Regions from separate parts of the Pseudomonas ogarae genome, predicted to be linked through region 1. Evidence: predicted binding sites of a transcription regulator. Region 1 holds the regulator's gene; each other region holds the start of a gene.
The links. The regulator FliA, encoded in region 1, starts transcription of late flagellar genes. The targets are predictions, from matches to a motif close to CTAAAGTTTNNNNNNNNNNNGCCGNTAA.

Region 1 (3,110 bases):
TCCACCAGCTCGTTGAGCTGGAGGAAGCCGGCGCCTCCTTTTACAGTGTGGAAACCGCGAAAAATTGCATTGAGCAGATCCGCATCATCTGGTCGGCTTTCCAGCTCGACCAGCTGTTCGGACAGTTGCTCTAGAATCTCGCCGGCCTCAACCAGGAAATCCTGAAGGATCTCTTCATCGGCGCCGAAGCTCATTAATGGCTGCTCCTAAAACAGGGCTAAAACTCAGAATCCAAGGCTGGACAGCAAATCGTCCACATCGTCCTGACCGGACATAACGTCTTCTCTTTTATCGGCATGAATCTGCGGACCTTCACCCTGAGAGAGATGTTTTTGTGGATCTTTTTCAGCAAGCATCGCTTCACGGTCGTGTTCGATGCCTGCAAAGCGGTCGACCTGGCTGGCCATCAACACCAGTTTGAGCAGGTTGCTTTCCACTTCGGTGACCAGTTGGGTCACACGCTTGATCACTTGGCCGGTCAGGTCCTGATAGTCCTGAGCCAGCAGAATGTCGTTGAGATTGCTTGCCACGGCGCGGTTCTCGGTGCCGCTGCGCGTCAGGAAACCGTCGACGCGACGGGCCAGCTCCCGAAACTCTTCAGCGCCGACTTCGCGACGCATGAACCGGCCCCAGTCGGTACTCAAGGCCTGGGCTTCTTCGCTCAGGCCATTGACCAGCGGCGTTGCACTTTCCACCAGGTCCATGGTGCGGTTGGCCGCGGCCTCGGTCAGCTTGACCACATAACCCAGACGCTCGGTGGCGTCGGTGATCTGCGAGACTTCCTCGGCCTGCGGCATATGCGGGTCGATCTGGAAATTGACAATCGCGCTGTGCAATTCACGCGTGAGCTTGCCCACTTCCTGATACAGACCGCGGTCACGGGTCTGGTTGAGCTCATGGATCATTTGAACCGCATCGCCAAAGCGACCTTTTTCAAGGCTGTCGACCAGTTCGCGGGCATGTTTTTTCAGGGTCGATTCGAAATCGCCCATTGAAGATTCGTTGTCCATAGCTCCCCCGTGGCGCCGTTAACCGATGCGTTCGAAGATTTTTTCGATCTTCTCTTTCAACGCCTGGGCCGTGAAGGGTTTGACCACATAGCCGTTTACACCGGCTTGGGCCGCTTCGATGATCTGCTCGCGCTTGGCTTCGGCAGTGACCATCAGCACCGGAAGATGCTTGAGCTTTTCGTCGGCGCGCACATGGCGCAGCAAGTCGATACCGGTCATGCCGGGCATGTTCCAGTCAGTTACCAGAAAGTCGATGCTCCCGCTGTTGAGGACCGGAATGGCTGTGATGCCATCATCCGCCTCGACCGTGTTGGTGAACCCAAGGTCACGCAACAGGTTTTTTATGATCCGCCGCATCGTTGAGAAGTCATCAACGATGAGGATTTTCATGTTCTTGTCCAATTCGACCTCCAAGCAGTCTTAAACGCGCCCAGCACCTGGACGCGCCATTTCAATCAATCCGGCACAACACTCGACAACGGTCCGGAGCACAACGGATGGAGACTGGCGCAGTACCTGCCAGGCCAGCCTCGTTCGCAGCGTCCCCACACTGCCTGTCAACGCGCTCGCCACTCCCCCAAACGCCCCCGCAAACGGGCCGCGCACTGGCTGTGTAACTGGCTGACCCGCGATTCGCTGACCCCCAGGACCTCACCGATTTCCTTGAGGTTCAGCTCTTCGTCGTAGTACAGCGCCAAGACCAGTCGCTCACGCTCCGGCAAATTGGCAATCGCATCCGCCAGCGCACTCTGGAAACGTTCATCTTCCAGGTCACGCGACGGCTCCATGTGAGCACTCGCGTTATCCTCATGCAGCCCTTCGTGTTCGCCGTCCTGCAACAGGTCGTCGAAACTGAACAGGCGGCTGCCCAAGGTATCGTTCAAAATCCCGTAATAATCGTCGAGACTCAATTGGAGTTCGGCCGCAACCTCGTGATCTTTAGCGTCACGCCCGGTTTTAGCTTCAATTGCCCGAATTGCATCGCTGACCATGCGGGTATTGCGATGCACCGAACGCGGCGCCCAATCGCCCTTGCGGACTTCATCGAGCATGGCCCCGCGAATGCGAATACCGGCATACGTCTCGAAACTGGCGCCCTTGCTCGCGTCGTATTTGTTCGACACTTCGAGCAGGCCGATCATGCCCGCCTGGATCAAGTCTTCGACCTGGACACTGGCCGGCAAACGCGCCAGCAAGTGATAGGCGATACGCTTGACCAGCGGTGCGTAACGCTCGATCAATTCGTACTGGGCGTCCCGTGCCGATTTTTTGTAGAGATGGTTGTAACCGCTGGCTGTCATAGCACGGGCCCTGCTGTTTGTTGCACAAGACGCTCGACGAAAAATTCCAGATGCCCGCGGGGGTTGGCCGGCAGTGGCCAGGTGTCGACCTTCTGGGCGATCGCCTTGAACGCCAGCGCGCATTTGGAACGTGGAAAGGCTTCATAAACGGCACGTTGCTTCTGGACGGCCTTGCGAACGCTTTCGTCGTAAGGCACTGCGCCGACGTATTGTAGGGCGACGTCCAGGAAGCGATCCGTGACCTTTGTCAACTTGGCGAACAGGTTGCGTCCTTCCTGCGGGCTCTGGGCCATGTTGGCCAGGACGCGGAAGCGGTTCATGCCATAGTCGCGGTTAAGCAGTTTGATCAGGGCATAGGCGTCGGTGATGGACGTCGGTTCGTCGCAGACCACCAGCAGCACTTCCTGGGCAGCGCGGACGAAACTGACGACCGAGTCACCAATACCGGCCGCGGTATCGATCACCAGCACATCAAGGTTGTCGCCGATGTCGCTGAACGCCTGGATCAGGCCCGCGTGCTGGGCCGGGGTCAGGTGAACCATGCTCTGGGTGCCGGAGGCAGCCGGCACGATGCGAATCCCGCCCGGCCCCTGCAACAACACGTCACGCAGTTCACAGCGCCCTTCAATCACGTCCGCCAGGGTGCGTTTGGGTGTAAGCCCCAACAACACGTCGACGTTCGCCAGGCCCAGGTCGGCGTCCAGCAGCATGACCCGTCGGCCAAGCTCTGCCAGAGCCAGGGACAAGTTCACTGACACGTTAGTCTTCCCGACGCCACCTTTGCCGCCGGTCACCGCGA
Region 2 (3,110 bases), 1.3 Mb from region 1:
TTCTCCGGGGTGCGCCAGGCGTCGGCGCGCGCCTTGCGCTTGTCGCTCCAGTACAGCAGGAATGCCACCACGCTGACGACGCCATAGGCCACCATCGGCACCCACGACACCGCCCGTAGTCCGAACAGCAGCGCACCGAACAACGGCAAGGCACAGAGCAGTGCAAACAGCATCAGTTTGAGCCGCAGGTGCTGCACGGCGCCGTCGACATTGCGTCCGGCGCGCTTGCGCCTGCCTGACTCGTTCATGACTGGGCAGCGGTCCAGTCCACCCAGCCGAATTGCCAGGTTGCCAGGATCAACAGGCCGAAGGCGATTCGATACCAGGCGAACACGGCGTAGCTATGACTGGCGATGAATCGCAGCAGGCCCTTGACCGCAATCATGGCGAAAATGAACGCCGTGACGAAGCCAATGGCGAACACCGGGAAATCCGCCGGGACGAACAACTCACGGTATTTGTAGCCCGAGTAGACCGCCGCACCGACCATGGTCGGCATCGCCAGGAAGAACGAAAACTCGGTAGCGGTTTTACGCGACAGCCCGAACAGCAGGCCACCGATGATGGTCGCACCGGAACGGGAGGTACCTGGGATCATCGCAATGCATTGGGCCAGGCCGACCTTCAGTGCATCCTTCCAGGAGATCTCGTCCACCGTTTCGGCGTGCACCTGGTGCTGGCGCTTCTCGGCCCAGAGCATCACCAGGCCGCCCACCACCAGCGCGGCGGCCACCGTGATCGGGTTGAACAGGTAGTGGTGGATCCAGTCGGCGAACAGCACACCCAAGACCACGGCAGGCAGGAAGGCGATCAGCAGGTTGGCGGTAAACCGGCGGGCGCTGGGTTGCGTCGGCAGACCCAGCACCACATCGAAGATCTTGCGCCGGAACTCCCAGACCACCGCCAGGATCGCGCCGAGCTGGATGATAATGTTGAACGCCATCGCACGTTCGCCACCGAACTCAAGCAAGTCGGCGACAATGATCTGGTGCCCCGTGCTGGAAATCGGCAGAAACTCCGTCAAGCCTTCTACTACGCCAAGAATCAGTGCCGAAAAGGCGGTCCACAAATCCATTCATCCCCCAAAAAAGACGCTGTTCATGCAGGTCTTATCAATATTCAAGTGTCATGCAGGTACCCCGCGGCCGGTGCACGATAACCGTGACCTTTCAAAAAAAACCAATGAAAAATCAGAACAGGCTCAGGTTTTGCGCTGCGGGGCCGAAATCCTATCAGACAAGCCCTGATAACGCTGCCGCGTTGTGACTCAGGTCAATGACCGATAGCGGCCGGGCGCTACAGTGCCGGCCGTCGATATGACAAGAATAAAAAACCGGAGTGACAGCGTATGAATAGCTTGCGCAGTGTGTCGATCAGCCGACGCTTGTGGCTCATCCTGGTCGTGGCCGTCGTGATGTTGTTCACGCTCGGCGCGTTGATGCTTAAACAGATCCACACCGACCTCTACCAAGCCAAGGTGCAGAAAACCCAGCACGTGGTACAGACCGCCAGCGGTGTACTGACCTACTACCATGGCCTGGAAACCGCTGGCACCCTGACCCGCGACGCCGCGCAAAAGCAGGCCCTCAGCGCCGTGCGTGGCCTGCGCTATAACCAGAGTGATTATTTCTGGATCAACGACCTGGCGCCGGTCATGGTCATGCACCCGACCAACCCGAAACTTGAAGGCCAGAACCTCTCGGCGATCCGTGACCCGAACGGTTATGCGCTGTTCAACGAGATGGTTGCCATCGCCAAGTCCAAGGGCGCCGGCATGATCAACTACCTCTGGCCGAAGCCAGGCGCCGAGGCCCCGGTGGGCAAGACCTCCTACGTCCAATTGTTCGAACCCTGGGGTTGGATCATCGGTTCGGGCGTTTACATCGATGACGTCCAGGCCGAGTTCCAGTCCCAAGTGATCAAGGCCTCGGTGGTCGGCCTGATCATCACCCTGCTCATGGGCCTGCTGTTGACCCTGATTGTGCGCAGCATCGTCGGCCCGCTGCAGGAAACGGTCAACGCCATGGCCAATATCGCCAGCGGCGAAAGTGACCTGACCCGCACCCTCGATACCCACGGCCAGGACGAAGTCACCCAACTGGCGCGGCATTTCAACGCCTTTACCGCCAAGCTGCGGCAAGTGGTGACCCAACTGCAAGCTTCGGCCAGCGCGCTGGGGCAGTCCTCCAGTGAATTGGGCAACGACGCCGCCCAGGCCCAGGAACGCAGCCAGCAGCAGTCGCAACAAATGGAACTGGTGGCGACCGCGATCAATGAAGTGACCTATGGCGTGCAGGACGTGGCCAAGAACGCCGAGCACGCGGCCAGCGAGATGCGCGACGCCGAATCCCAGGCCCAGCAAGGCCAGGTCAACATTGATGGCAGTTTGCAGCAGATCGACCGCCTGTCCCAGACCATCGACCAGGCGGTGGAAGTGATCCGCACCCTGGCCAGTGAAAGCACCCAGATTGGCAGCGTGCTGGAGGTGATTCGCTCCATTGCCGAGCAGACCAACCTGCTGGCCCTCAACGCCGCGATCGAAGCCGCCCGCGCCGGCGAACAAGGCCGGGGCTTTGCGGTGGTCGCCGATGAAGTGCGGCTGCTGGCCCAGCGTACACAGAAGTCCACCGCAGAGATCCAGGCGATGATCGAGCGCCTGCAAACCCATTCCGAAGCCGCCGTGAAAGTCATCAGCGACAGCAGCCGCGCCTCGCAACTGACCATCGAACAGGCCGGCCTGGCCGGGGCCAGCCTCAACGCCATCGGCCAGGCCCTGCGCAATCTCAACAGCCTGAACGCCTCCATCGCCAGTGCCACCCTGCAACAGGCCCATGTGGTGGAAGACATCAACCAGAACGTCACCCAGGCCGCCGGCTTGTCCCACAGCACCGCCATGGCCGCCGAACAATCCAGCCAGGCAAGCAGCCGCCTCAAGGCACTGAGTGAAGAGTTGAACGGTTTGCTCAAGCAGTTCCGGGTCTGAAGATTGATGGGCTATTTGTGGGAGCGGGCTTGCTCGCGATAGCGACGGTACATTCAACATTGGTATTGGAGCTGCCCACGCCATAGCGTTTACAATCGCCGCCCTCTTCTACTGCCCCAAGGAACCG
Region 3 (3,110 bases), 1.8 Mb from region 1:
GTTCTTGTCCGCCCACGCAATCAGTCCGGAATTTTCCCAGGCTTTGAACCAGGCTGGCGCGGTGGCATAACTGACGTTGGGAATGGAGGTCAGCAGATTGGTACGTGCGAAGGCCGCCACGGCCGGCGCGGTGGTGTAGAGAATGGCGATGAACAGCAATGCGTAGCCTGCTGACTTGCGTGCATCCCGAACGGTCGGCGTGGTAAAGAAACGCACGATCACATGGGGCAGGCCTGCAGTACCGACCATCAGCGCCATGGTGATGAAGAACACGTCCATGGTCGACTTGGTGCCATCGGTATAGGCGCTGAAGCCCAACTCGGCACCCAGGCCGTTGAGCCGCTCGATCACGCTCTGCCCCGAACCGCCCACTTCGCTGATAAAGCCCAGTTGCGGTATTGGGTTGCCGGTGATCATTATCGAGATGAAAATCGCCGGCACCATGTAGGCGAAAATCATCACGCAATACTGCGCCACCTGGGTGTAGGTGATGCCCTTCATGCCGCCCAACACCGAATAAAAGAATACGATGGCCATGCCGATCATGACACCGACGTTGATATCCACTTCCAGGTAACGGGAAAAGACGATCCCGACGCCGCGCATCTGTCCCGCCACATAGGTGAAGGAAATGAAAATCACGCAGATCACTGCCACCACCCGCGCCGTCTGCGAGTAATAACGAGCCCCGACGAACTCGGGTACGGTGAACTTGCCAAATTTTCGCAGGTACGGCGCCAGGCACATCGCCAACAGCACGTAGCCCCCGGTCCAGCCCATCAGGTAGACCGAACCGTCGTAACCGGCGAAGGCAATGATCCCGGCCATGGAGATGAACGAAGCCGCCGACATCCAGTCAGCACCGGTGGCCATGCCGTTGAGTACCGGATGCACGCCCTTGCTGGCGACATAGTATTCGCTGGTGGAACCGGCACGCGTCCAGATTGCAATCGCGATGTACAACGCGAAGGAGGCGCCTACGACCAGATAAATCAGGGTTTTTGTGTCCATGTGCGCCGCCCTCAGTCTTCGTGGACGTCATATTTGCGATCGAGCTGATTCATCTTCCAGACATAGAAGAAAATCTCGAGCACAAAGACGTAGATGGAACCCTGCTGGGCAAACCAGAACCCCAAGGGTGTACCGAAGAAACTGATGGTGTTGAGTGCATCAACCAGCAAAATGCCGAAGCCGAACGACACCAGGAACCAGATAGCCAGCAAGACCAGCATCCAGCGTAGGTTTTCCGTCCAGTAGGCACGCGCAGCCTGTTGCTTTTCAGTGGACATGGAGGTGTCCTCCCGTGTTGTTTTTATTGTTTTGCACTTCAAACCGTAGCAGTCGTCAGGCAAGGCGCTAGTACGACTTTCGTCTAATTCGCTCCAACAGGTATTGACATCTCTATCTCATCGCCAAGGCAGGCTGAAGAGCAGCAGAGTCTCCAGGGTGATATCAAATAGCCCTATCCGCCCCTAAAGCTTTGGCGCTCGCGGTCGAATGTATTCCATTGAGAGATTTTTTTGCCCAGGAGCAGCGGCATGCAGACGTTAAAGGCCTTGTACGAGTCTATCGAGATGCAGTTTTTCGATACCCTCACCAAAAAGCTGTCGAGCCTTTTCCTGTTGGTGCTGGTCAGTGGCTTGTTGTATTGGGTGGCCCTCAGTGCCCGCGCCGAGATCCTGCTGCAGTTGCGCAACGCGCAGTTGGACGGCGCATTGCTGGGGCAGATCGAAGGCCGGCTCGACAGCCTTACCCATGCCCTGCTCTTTGGCGCGGTCCTGACGTTGGCCATGATCAGCTTCATGGTCTGGTATTTCCGCCACCTCATCGTGCGCCCCGTCACCGTCATGACCAAGGCCCTGGAAGAGATCGCCAACGGCGAAGGCGACCTGTCCAAGGACCTGCCGCTGGTGACTCACGACGAGATTCGCGTACTGGCCGGCACCTGCAACCGTTTCCTGGCCAAGCAACGGGAGATCATCAGCAACGTCCAAGCGCTGACCGTGCACATCGCTGTCGAGTCGGCCCGTTCGCTGAAGAACATCAGCGACTCCAGCGACAGCGCCACCCACCAGGCGCGCTTCGCCAAGGAAGTGATGGACCAGAGCAACACCGCCGTGGGCCGCATCGAAGAAGTCTCGCGCCAGACCCAGGGCATCTCCAGCACCACCGCCCAGAACCTGAGCATGGCCCGCGACTCCTACGCCGAGCTGCTGGAAGTGACCGGCAACATCAGCGAAATCTCCAGCAGCCTAAGTGAGTTTGCCACCCTGGTGAGCGCCTTGAACCAGCGTTCCTCAAGCATCAAGTCAATCGTCGGGTTGATCCAGCAGATCTCTGCCCAGACCAACCTGCTGGCCCTCAATGCCGCCATCGAAGCCGCCCGGGCTGGCGAAAGCGGCCGTGGCTTCGCGGTGGTGGCCGATGAAGTGCGAACCCTGGCACAAAACGTCAGCCGGGCCACCGATGACATCTCACGCAACATCGACGCCATGCTCGATGAAGTCAGCTCCACCCACGAGCAGACCACGCAAATCAGCCACAGCGCCCGGGAAACCCAGAAAGTGGTGGAACGCGCCTCCGGCCATTTTGAAAGCATGATCGGCGATTTCGAATCCACCAACGGCAAGCTGGCGGACATCGCGACCCATATCCAGCAGTTCGCCGACAGCAACACGGGGATCAACGACCGGGTCACCCAGATCCACGCCGACAGCCAATTGATCGACCAGCGCATGCAGCATTCGGCGACGGCCACCCGCGACCTGTCCGGCGTGGCCGAGAAGGTTCAGGCGCTGTTGGGCCGGTTCGTGCTCGGCCACGGCAAGCTGGATGCCGCCATCACCCGCGCCAGTGAATGCCGCGACACGCTCCAGGTTCGCCTGGAGGCGCTGCAAGGCGAAGGCCTGAACCTGTTCGACCAGAATTACCAGTTGATTTCCGGTACCGACCCCAAGCAGTACATGGCCAGCTATACCGAACGTTTTGCCCAGGTCTGCCAGGAGGAATGCGACAAACTCACCCGCAGCACACCGGGTGGCAAGGTTTCGTTCATTGTCGACAGCAAGGGCTATTGCCCGGTGAACAACAGCTGGGTCTCGAAGCCGCCG
Region 4 (3,110 bases), 3.2 Mb from region 1:
CGGTCAGGGCCGTTTCTTCGCTGACTGCCATGCGCAACGGGTGATCGAGCTTGATCCCGGTGAATTCCAGGGCTGCGGCTTCGACGTTGGCGCCTTCAAACGGTTCGACACGGAAGAAGTAGGTGTGGTCAGGGAACACAAAGCCTTTTTCGTCCATGCCGATGGTGGTCGCGGCGATTTCCAGCAAGGCGTCGGTGGCGGAGTTGAAACCGCCGGTTTCTACGTCGACGACGACCGGCAGGTAGCCACGGAACCGAGCAGCCATGGGGTGACGGGCGCCGCCCGAACCACCGTTGCCGTCCAGTTCGTCGTCGAAATGATCTTCACTCACGCGTTTTCCTCCAGCAGGCGCCAGCGCAGTTTTTCACCGGCGCGCAGCGGGATGACAGCCAGGTCGCCGAAAGGCAGGCTGGCGGGGGCGGTCCATTCGTCACGGACCAGGGTAATACGATCGGTGTTCACCGGCAGGCCATAGAAACGTGGGCCATGCAGGCTGGCGAAGCCTTCGAGTTTGTCCAGCGCGTTGCGCTGTTCGAATGCCTCGGCGTACATCTCGATGGCGGCATAGGCGGTGTAGCAACCGGCGCAACCGCAGGCCGCTTCCTTGGCGTGCTGGGCGTGAGGGGCCGAGTCGGTGCCGAGGAAAAACTTGGCGCTGCCGCTGGTGGCGGCGTCCAGCAAGGCTTCCTGGTGGGTATTGCGCTTGAGGATCGGCAGGCAATAGAAGTGCGGCCGGATCCCGCCCACCAGCATGTGGTTGCGGTTGTACAGCAGGTGATGGGCGGTAATGGTCGCGCCAACGTTGGCCGGGGCCTCGTTGACGAACTGCACGGCATCGCCGGTGGTGATGTGTTCGAACACCACCTTGAGGGTCGGGAAGCGCTCCACGACGCGGCGCATGTGCTCGTCGATGAAGATTTTCTCGCGGTCGAACACGTCGACGTCGCCCCGGGTGACTTCACCATGGATCAACAACGGCATGCCGACTTCGGCCATGGCCTCCAGCGCCGGGAAGATCTTGTCGATGCTGGTGACGCCGGAATCGGAATTGGTGGTCGCGCCGGCCGGGTACAGCTTGGCGGCGTGGACGAAGCCGCTGGCCTTGGCCTCGCGGATCTCTTCGGGCTGGGTGCGGTCGGTGAGGTACAGCACCATCAGCGGTTCGAAGCGGCTGCCAGCCGGGCGTGCGGCGAGGATGCGCTGGCGATAGCCATCGGCCTCAGCGGCGTTGCGCACTGGCGGAACCAGGTTAGGCATGATGATTGCGCGCCCGAAGGTGCGCGCGACATCGGCGACGGTATGGGTCAACACAGCACCATCGCGAAGATGAATATGCCAGTCGTCGGGACGCAGCAGGGTCAGGCGGTCGGACATTGGGGGGCTTCCAGGCGGGTCAAACTGTGGGAATGCTACCGGAAAAGACCGATTCAGGCACCCGCTATCAAGTTCTGCCGCAACTTACCGATAGCTCCTACAGGTGTGCCACGAATCCGTGCAGTGCCCCGGACAGGCGTCATACCCCTGGTATGCGTCGATCTTTGTATAAAAGTCAGTGGAGCCTCCCGTGCGCCAGCGTTATCTAGCCTTGCTCAGTGTGTTTGCCAGCCTCCCCGCCATGGCGCTCACTTTCCAGACCCGTCTGGAGAGCATTGAGTGGACGGTCGAAGGCGACAAGTTCGAGTGCCGGCTGAGCCAGCCGATCACCGATTTCGGCAGCGGTGAATTCGTGCGCCGGGCGGGCGAGCAGGCCACGTTCCGCCTCAAGAGCTATAACCCGATGCTGGGCGGCGGTTCGGCCACCTTGCTGGCGGCGGCTGCACCGTGGCAACCGGGGCGGGGCGATATCAACCTGGGCTCGGTCAGGATCGGCAGCGGCGATGTGCTGTTCGACAGTTCCCAAGTACAGGCAGGCCGACTGATCAGCGGATTGATGGAAGGTCGCAGCCCCGTGGTTCGACGCAACACCGAGGATGGGCGCGTTTCTGAAGTCCGGCTGCTGCCCGTGCGCTTCAACAAGGCGTTCAACGATTACCAGGGCTGCGTGGCGAAACTGTTGCCCAAGAACTTCGAACAGATCAAGCAAACCCAGATCGGCTTCCCCGGCGAGGGGATTGAGCTGGACGCTCGGGCCAAGGCCCAGTTGCAGGTCATGCTCGACTTCATCAAGGCAGACCCGAGCGTCAATCATATCGAACTTGATGGCCATTCCGACAACAGTGGCAACCGCCTGACCAACCGTGAGCTTTCTCGCCGCCGTGCGCTGGCCGTCATGGACTTCTTCAAGGCCAACGGTTTCCAGGAGTCCCAGTTCACCGTGCGCTTCCACGGCGAGCGTTATCCGCTGGTCGCCAATACCAACGCAGCCAATCGGGCCAAGAACCGTCGTGTCGTCGTAAAACTGGATCGGGTCGCGGCCACCCAGGCCCCGGCTCCACAGCCGCCAACACCAGCGGCAACACCAGCGGCAACACCAGCGCCGCCTGCCGTGGCGCCCGCTGCTGCGCCGGGCAAGACGGCGGCGCCGGTTGCCCCGGCCAAGGCGGCGGTGCCTGCTACGGCGGCTGCGCGCACTTCCTGATCCCGCCGGATCGTCGCGCAATCGACATAATCTGTCGCTTCGTCGTCATAAGCTGTCGCGCCCCTGTAAATTATCCGCGCTGGACGTTAGACTTCACGGCTTTCCGTACAACCCGTGGAGTGATGGCATGGCGGACGTAAACAAGGTCGTTCTGGCGTATTCCGGCGGCCTGGACACTTCGGTGATCCTCAAGTGGCTGCAGGACACTTATAACTGCGAAGTGGTGACCTTCACCGCTGACCTGGGACAGGGCGAAGAAGTCGAGCCTGCACGCGCCAAGGCTCAGGCCATGGGCGTCAAAGAGATCTACATCGATGACCTGCGCGAAGAGTTCGTCCGCGACTTCGTGTTCCCGATGTTCCGCGCCAACACCGTTTACGAAGGCGAGTACCTGCTGGGTACCTCCATCGCCCGTCCGTTGATCGCCAAGCGCCTGATCGAAATCGCCAACGAAACCGGCGCCGACGCCATTTCCCATGGCGCCACCGGCAAAGGCAACGACCAGGTGCGCTTCGAGCTGGGTGCCTATGCT

Region 2: a site for FliA is predicted at 1,201-1,228, ahead of HU749_RS14555 (methyl-accepting chemotaxis protein). Genes of this name have one in related genera too.
Region 3: a site for FliA is predicted at 1,473-1,500, ahead of HU749_RS16520 (methyl-accepting chemotaxis protein). Genes of this name have one in related genera too.
Region 4: a site for FliA is predicted at 1,441-1,468, ahead of HU749_RS23185 (flagellar protein MotY). Genes of this name have one in related genera too.

The regions. Positions count from the first base shown of each region.
Region 1 is NZ_CP077086.1:2,033,473-2,036,582, reverse strand. Features, by position in the region: gene HU749_RS09100 (chemotaxis protein CheA) at 1-194, opposite strand, end outside; gene HU749_RS09095 (protein phosphatase CheZ) at 225-1,010, opposite strand; gene HU749_RS09090 (chemotaxis response regulator CheY) at 1,029-1,400, opposite strand; gene fliA (RNA polymerase sigma factor FliA) at 1,568-2,311, opposite strand; gene fleN (flagellar synthesis regulator FleN) at 2,308-3,110, opposite strand, start outside.
Region 2 is NZ_CP077086.1:3,328,374-3,331,483, reverse strand. Features, by position in the region: gene HU749_RS14565 (DUF1294 domain-containing protein) at 1-248, opposite strand, end outside; gene HU749_RS14560 (undecaprenyl-diphosphate phosphatase) at 245-1,075, opposite strand; gene HU749_RS14555 (methyl-accepting chemotaxis protein) at 1,349-2,983, shown strand.
Region 3 is NZ_CP077086.1:3,801,460-3,804,569, forward strand. Features, by position in the region: gene HU749_RS16510 (sodium:solute symporter family protein) at 1-1,011, opposite strand, end outside; gene HU749_RS16515 (DUF4212 domain-containing protein) at 1,023-1,289, opposite strand; gene HU749_RS16520 (methyl-accepting chemotaxis protein) at 1,539-3,110, shown strand, end outside.
Region 4 is NZ_CP077086.1:5,269,117-5,272,226, reverse strand. Features, by position in the region: gene rnt (ribonuclease T) at 1-331, opposite strand, end outside; gene pyrC (dihydroorotase) at 328-1,374, opposite strand; gene HU749_RS23185 (flagellar protein MotY) at 1,565-2,578, shown strand; gene HU749_RS23180 (argininosuccinate synthase) at 2,706-3,110, shown strand, end outside.